3 regions of the Pseudomonas sp. AK181 genome follow, and region 3 is predicted to be linked to each of the others. Evidence: riboswitches for the same ligand, from Rfam matches in the RefSeq annotation. Region 3 holds a riboswitch; each other region holds the start of a gene.
What was found. Region 3 has a riboswitch for cobalamin ahead of V8689_RS12585 (CbtB domain-containing protein). Riboswitches for the same ligand answer to the same signal wherever they lie in the genome.
Positions count from the first base shown of each region.

Region 1: another riboswitch for cobalamin. It lies ahead of V8689_RS18870 (ABC transporter substrate-binding protein); the one in region 3 lies ahead of V8689_RS12585 (CbtB domain-containing protein).
Region 2: another riboswitch for cobalamin. It lies ahead of cobO (cob(I)yrinic acid a,c-diamide adenosyltransferase); the one in region 3 lies ahead of V8689_RS12585 (CbtB domain-containing protein).

Region 1 covers NZ_CP146348.1:4,142,247-4,144,506, reverse strand. Annotated here, with positions in the region: gene V8689_RS18875 (FecCD family ABC transporter permease) at 1-7, opposite strand, end outside; gene V8689_RS18870 (ABC transporter substrate-binding protein) at 4-1,014, opposite strand; cobalamin riboswitch at 1,130-1,322, opposite strand; gene V8689_RS18865 (DNA/RNA non-specific endonuclease) at 1,445-2,260, opposite strand, start outside.
Region 2 covers NZ_CP146348.1:4,432,435-4,434,694, reverse strand. Annotated here, with positions in the region: gene V8689_RS20210 (PQQ-dependent sugar dehydrogenase) at 1-696, opposite strand, end outside; cobalamin riboswitch at 796-1,042, shown strand; gene cobO (cob(I)yrinic acid a,c-diamide adenosyltransferase) at 1,123-1,734, shown strand; gene V8689_RS20200 (cobyrinate a,c-diamide synthase) at 1,731-2,260, shown strand, end outside.
Region 3 covers NZ_CP146348.1:2,688,827-2,691,086, forward strand. Annotated here, with positions in the region: gene V8689_RS12575 (cobalamin biosynthesis protein) at 1-233, opposite strand, end outside; gene V8689_RS12580 (CbtA family protein) at 230-925, opposite strand; gene V8689_RS12585 (CbtB domain-containing protein) at 937-1,125, opposite strand; cobalamin riboswitch at 1,223-1,435, opposite strand; gene V8689_RS12590 (M10 family metallopeptidase C-terminal domain-containing protein) at 1,630-2,260, shown strand, end outside.

The DNA.
Region 1 (2,260 bases), 1.5 Mb from region 3:
GCATCATTGGCCCAGGTCGTAGCCGTCGATGGCCGTAGCGAGTTGTTCCAGGCCGTCGAACGTGCGCAGGCTGGCCTGCAGTGCCAGGGCGTCGAGGATGATGATGCGGTTGTGTTTCACCGCGTCCATGTTGCGGGTGACGGGGTCGCTGCGCAGGAAGGCGAGTTTCTTCTCGTGGTCGTCGGCGGGGTAGCGGCGACGGTCCATGCGTGCAATCACCAGGAAGGTGGGGTTGGCCTTGGCGATGGTTTCCCAGCCAACGGCGGGCCATTCTTCATCGGACTGCACCACGTTGTGCAGGCCCAGGGTGTGCAGCATGAATTGCGGCACGCCTTTATGGCCGGCCACATAAGGGTCGCTGGCCATCTCGGCACTGGAGAACCACACCAGTGCGCTGGCCTGCTTCAAGCCTTTGCCCTGGGCGGTGGCGATGGATGCGGCCAGGCGCGCCTTGAGCTGATCGTTCAATTGTTGGCCGCGCGCCTGCACGTCAAAAATCTGCGCCAGTTGGTGGATGCTCTGGTAAATCGTCTCGATGCGAAACGGCTGCAACCGCGTGCCGTCGGCGCCGACCAGGTTGTCCTTGGCCTCGCAATCGGACGGCAGCACGTAGGTGGGGATCTTCAACTCATGGAATTGCTCACGGGTGCCGACCACGCCTTGCGGGCCCACCACCCATTCCAGTTCGGCGGCCACCAGTTGCGGGCGCTTGGCGATCACTGCTTCAAAGCTCGGCTCGTTGTTGGCCAGCCGCTCGATGCGGTCGTTCTGTGCTTTGTACTGTGGCAACACGTTGTTGAACCACAGCGACGTGCCTACCACTTTATCGCCCACGCCCAAGGCATAAAGCATCTCGGTGGCGGCCTGGCCGATGCTCACGCTGCGAGCGGGCGCTTGTTGGAAGGTCAGGCTGCTACCGCAGTTTTCCACGGTCAGTGGGTAGTGGCTTGGCGCGGCGTGTGCCAGGGCGCAGGCACTCAGGCCTGCGAGCAGGGCGGTAACACGTGGCAGCATGGGGCGATCTCCGAGTGAGCCATGGGTGCAGCTGGGGAGTTACGGCTCGGAAATACGCCCTGGGGCGCTACAGGTGCGCAGGGCCAGGATGTCCTTCCCGGACACCCCGCCGGTTAGTGATGTTGCTGGGCCGGCAGGTCTCCTGACTGATGCGTCATCGCCAAGCCCCAGCCTTCCCGGACGAGGTCCAGTGGCATTCAGGGGCAGGCTCAGCACCTACAGTTGCGGGGGCAGTTTCGATTGGCGCCTGGGCGGCGTTTCGAATTCCCTATTAGTCCCACGTGGGAACCGGCGCCGGTATGGTAAGCGATCAAGCCCTGTAGGAGCGAGCTTGCTCGCGAAGAACTTGAGAACACCGCGGGGCATCAGGCGCCCCTGCGTTATCGTTGACGGTCTTCGCGAGCAAGCTCGCTCCTACAGGGGGCACTGGTTAGAGTCGAATGTCTTGGGGGCCGCGGATCAGGGCCTCGATGCGCGTGCCGGTGGCGCGCTCTTCGTTGCTGAAGCCGTCGTAGTCAGCCAGTTGGCCGAAGCGAATGCCGGTCAATTGCTCGATCGCGATCACACTGCGCTGGTAGGTTCTGAGCTGGCCGAACACCAGGTCCAATTGGTCCAGCTCGCGGCGCTGGTCAATCATGTAGGCGCTGGCAGACGGTTTGCCGTCATCGCTGAGGTAGGCCACCACTTTCCAGAATGCCTGGGGGATTTTTACCCCGCGATACACGCGGTCGTTGTCGCTGAACACCGGGCCGCTGAACACCGTGGCCCGGGCTTTCCAGCGCTGGGTGTTGTCGAGGATATAGTCCTCGAGTTCCAGCCAGGTCTTCTGGTTGAAGCCGCTCATCTGCGGCGAGCAGTTGGTGAAGTGGAAGGTGTCGAGGTTGGCCGTGTTCGCGTCGTCGCCCCAGTTGGGGTCCTGGCGGCGCACCAGGTGGCCGCGGTCCAGGCCGTTGCCGGCGTACAGGTCTTCACCGACCTGGGCGTCGGTGGGCAGGCGGCCATCGTAGGCCCAGGTGTCGTTGCTGCGCACGATGTCCACATGCTTGGCGCCGTCGATATTTACCCCCACGTACAGCGCCAGTCGTCGAGAGCGCGACATGGTGATGGAGAAATGCGTGTAGTCCAGACGCTTGGGTTGCACGTCGCCCGCCAGTGGCTCGCCAACCGTGGGCCATGGCACCACGAAGTCGCTGAGGAAATCGTCGGCGTAGCCAACGCGGTTTTTGAGGTCCTTGGCCGCTGTGAC
Region 2 (2,260 bases), 1.7 Mb from region 3:
CAGGCCGTTTTCGCCGACGTTGCTGTTGGAGCCGACGCTTACGTACAGCTTGCTGCCGTCCTGGCTGGCCACGACGTTTTTGGTCCAGTGGTGGTTCAAGGGGCCACCGGGTAAATCCACCACCTTGGTGCCTGGGGAGGTGATCGCGGTTTCACCCGGCTGATAGGGGAAGCGCAGCAATTTATCCGAATCGGCCACATAGAGGTCGTTGCCCACCAGGGCCATGCCAAACGGGGAATTGAGATTCTCCAGGAACACCGTGCGTGTTTCTGCCACACCGTCATGGTCGGCATCGCGCAGCAAGGTAATGCGGTTCGGGCTCGGTACGCCGGCGCCAGCGCGGTCCATGACTTTTTCCATCACCCAGCCACGTACGCCTTTGGCGTCGTCCGGCTTGGGCGGTGCATTGGTCTCGGCCACCAGCACGTCGCCGTTGGGTAGCACATAGAGCCAGCGCGGGTGATCCAGCCCTTCGGCGAATGCGGCCACTTGGGTGCCGGCGGCGGCGACGGGCTTGGCGCCTTCGGGCCAGCCGATGGCCGGGGCGATATTGACGGTGGGGATCAGCGTCTTGTTCGGCTCCGGCAGCCGGGGCGAGGGCCCGGTGCCATCGGCGACCTGCAGGGTCGAGCTTTCGCCGCACGCAGCGAGGCTGCCGGCGCACATGATCAGTAGGGCGAGTCGGGTTTTAGGCATGGTTTTCTCCTTGATACCTGTAGGGGTAGAGAAGCACGAACGGCGGATGGTTCAAGTACAAGGCCAGCTTTAATTGACGCTCCACCCCCAACCCACTAACCTTCGCGGCTTGTTCCAGGTGCTCTGTGGCGTACGCGTCGACGGAGTGAAACAGGGAAGCCGGTGAGTGAGCGCACTTGTACACAGTGCTGCCGCGATTCCGGCGCTGCCCCCGCAACGGTAAATGAGTCAAGACGGTGCTGTTTGCCACTGTATCGCGTGCGATATGGGAAGGCGCACCCTCGGCTGCTTTCTATAAAAAGCGCCACTCATGAGCCCGGAGACCGGCCTGGATCATCCAACAGCATCACGGTGGGCGATGCTTGGCTGTCTGATTTTTTCTTTTTCCTGCCCGCCGTTTTTGTCCAGCCCCAACGGAGAGCTGCCATGACTGATTCCCCCGACCGCGACGAACGCCACCTGGCGCGCATGCTGCGCAAAAAAGCCGTGATTGACGAGCGCATCGCCAATTCCCCCAACGAGTGCGGCCTGCTGCTGGTGCTGACCGGCAACGGCAAAGGCAAGAGCAGTTCGGCGTTCGGCATGTTGGCCCGCGCCATGGGCCATGGCATGCAATGCGGTGTGGTGCAGTTCATCAAGGGGCGTAACAGCACCGGCGAAGAATCGTTCTTCCGCCGCTTCCCCGAGCAGGTGCGCTTTCACGTGATGGGCGAAGGCTTCACCTGGGAAACCCAGGACCGCCAGCGCGATATCGCCGCCGCCGAAGCGGCTTGGGCGGTATCTCGGGCCATGTTGAATGACCCCTCCATCGGCTTGGTGGTGCTGGACGAACTGAACATCGCCCTCAAGCACGGGTATCTTGATTTGGACCAGGTACTCAGCGACCTGCAAGCGCGCCCGCCCATGCAGCATGTGGTAGTCACCGGCCGTGGCGCCAAGCCTGAACTGATCGAAATGGGCGACACCGTCACCGAAATGGGCATGCTCAAGCACGCGTTCCAGGCCGGTATCAAGGCACAAAAAGGCGTCGAACTTTGAATCAGCCCCGTCATTGCCCGGCCGTATTGATCGCCGCTCCGGCGTCCGGCCAGGGCAAAACCACGGTCACCGCCGCGCTGGCGCGTTTGCACCGCAACCTGGGACGCAAGGTGCGCGTGTTCAAATGCGGGCCGGACTTTCTCGACCCGATGATCCACGAACGTGCCAGTGGCGCGCCGGTTTACCAGTTGGACATGTGGATGGTGGGCGAGCAGGAAAGCCGTCGTCTGCTCTGGGAAGCAGCGGGGGAGGCTGACCTGATTCTCATCGAAGGCGTGATGGGCCTGTTCGACGGCACGCCTTCCAGCGCTGACCTGGCGCGGCACTTCGGTGTACCTGTGCTGGGTGTGATCGATGGCACCGCCATGGCCCAGACATTCGGCGCCCTGGCTTTGGGGTTGGCGCGCTATCAACCCGACCTGCCGTTCGCCGGCGTGCTGGCCAACCGCGTCGGCACGTTGCGTCATGCGCAATTGCTCGAAGGCAGCCTCACCGAGGGCGTGCGTTGGTACGGTGCATTGTCCCG
Region 3 (2,260 bases):
CTCAGCCGATGCTCATAGCCCGCCAGTTGTTCGGCACTCAAGCACTGCAAGGGCAGGTTCAACCGCTGGGCCAGGGCCTGCAGGCCAGGCTCATCGCGTTTGCGGTCAATGCTTGCCAACGCAGTCACGCGTGAGCGCTCAATGCCGGCCTCGACCAGGGCGTTGTCCAGCAATGCCAGCAGGCTGTGAACCTCACAGCCGCGCTGGCAGCCAAGCCCGACAACCAGGATCATGCCGAGTATTGGTCGTCGCGGTTGCGGCGAAACAACCAGGCGCTGATCAGGCCCAGGGCCAGCCAGAAGGCCACGTTGGTCAATTGCGAAGCGATCTTGAACTGCGCTTCGAGCGCCTCCGGGGCCAGCATCGAATGCACTTGCGGTTGCGGCGCGCCGATAAAGTGGGGTACGGCAAGGATCGCCAGCCCAAGGCCTTTCAACAGCCAATTGCGGCCGAACACAATCAGCGCCAGGCCGGCGGCGGTGGATGCAGCAGTGCCTATCCACCAGGTCTGGCGCAGCGTCAGGTCAGCCGCCGCGGTACCGGGCAGTTCCGGTGGCAGGCCCAGGGTGGGCGCCAGTACAAAGGTCGCGTAGCCGGCCAGGCCCCAGAGCAGGCCTTGAGCGGTGCGGGTTGGCGCGCGCAGCGTGTAGAGGCCGGCGAGCATCAGCGCAAAGCCTACTGCCACTACCAGGTTGCCGCCGGTGGTGGACAGCACACGCTGCCAGCCATCTTCAGGCTCCCAGGCTTGGGCGTCATGGGTGTGGCCAGCGGCGTGTTCATGCACCACCTCGGCGGCTGGCGGGGCTTTTTCAAAGCTTTCCGCCTGCAGAATCAGCGGTGCCACCCAGAAACTTTGCAGCAGGGTCAGCAGCAAGGCCGCCAACAGCCCAGTGAACCCTGCGGTTTGCGCAATACGCTTGATCATGTCGGCAGCTCTCAATGGCACGGGAACGCGGCGCTGTGGCGGGTATCGTGGGCGGCGTTGTGCACCGCCTCGATATGCGAGAACCCGGCGAAATACACCAGGCACGCGCCAAGGATCGACGCACCGATGGCGGCGGTCAGGCGTTGGCTGAGGGTGGCGGTGCTAGTGGCGGTGTGCGAAGTGCTGCTGATGATCGACATGGCGCGTCCCTTTCAGGTGTCTGGGCGAAACGAGCGCATGAAAACCCCACGCGCCAGGCACGCAGGGTTTTGAACAGCGCCCGCCCACCGCGGGTTTGTTATCTGAATTTTTCGGGCCGGTCTCCGGGCTTGCGATGGGCGGCTCTTGAAAGAGTCCTCCTGAAAGCATCGCCTTCCCATGCAAAAACACAGTGGCCATGACGCTTCGCTCGCTTACCGTTGCGGGGGCAGCACCGGACTGGTCATAGGTCTATGACGCACCGGTTTCCCGTTTCACCCTGTGAAGGGCACCCGAAACAAGATGTGTAGGAGAGCATGGTGTGCAGGTCAGCGTCAATTGGATGAAGACGGCTACGAAGAAGTACACGGCGATGAAGTACTTTCTGACGCGATAGGCAGACACGCGATGTATGAAGTGCTTGGGAACGCTTGCGCATTTTTCAATAACTCAGAAGGAGACACGGTTTATCTCCCTGCGCAACATTGAAATTAACGGTGGGTTTTATGCGACTTTCCAATACGCTGCAAAGTTTTCATGCGCCGCTTGCCGGCGATCAGCAATCAGCGGTTGCCGATGCGACCCTTAGGCCCAACGACCCCTCTGCACCCAACGTTGACAAGCCCTCTTTCACGGTTGATCAGGCCGCGCGTCAAATCACTCGAACCGGCCATCGTTGGTTTGACGTCAATCGTGACGGGATCACGCAGATTTCCTATTCATTCAACAAGCACGCAAGAGGGCATACGGCCTTCAATGCGACCCAGAAAGAGCAGGCCAGGCGCTCGATGCAATCGTGGGAGGATGTCGCGAACGTTTCATTCCAAGAGGGCAGTCGCCGGCCCGAGGGGCTTTTGGCGTTTTCCAATAGCACGGACTACGAGGTCGCCTTCGGCCAATATCCGGGCCAGGAAGGTAAAGTGCTGATCAATCCCCGATTTGGCACCAATACTAACCCGGCCCTGCACAATCATGGGCGAATGACCCTGACCCATGAAATTGGGCACAATCTGGGCCTGTTACACCCAGGCACCTATAATTTTGGTAATCCCAATTACCCTGATCACGCCTTATATGCCCAGGATACGCGTGCTTACAGCGTGATGAGCTACTTCGATGCGCCTGAAGCGGGTAAAC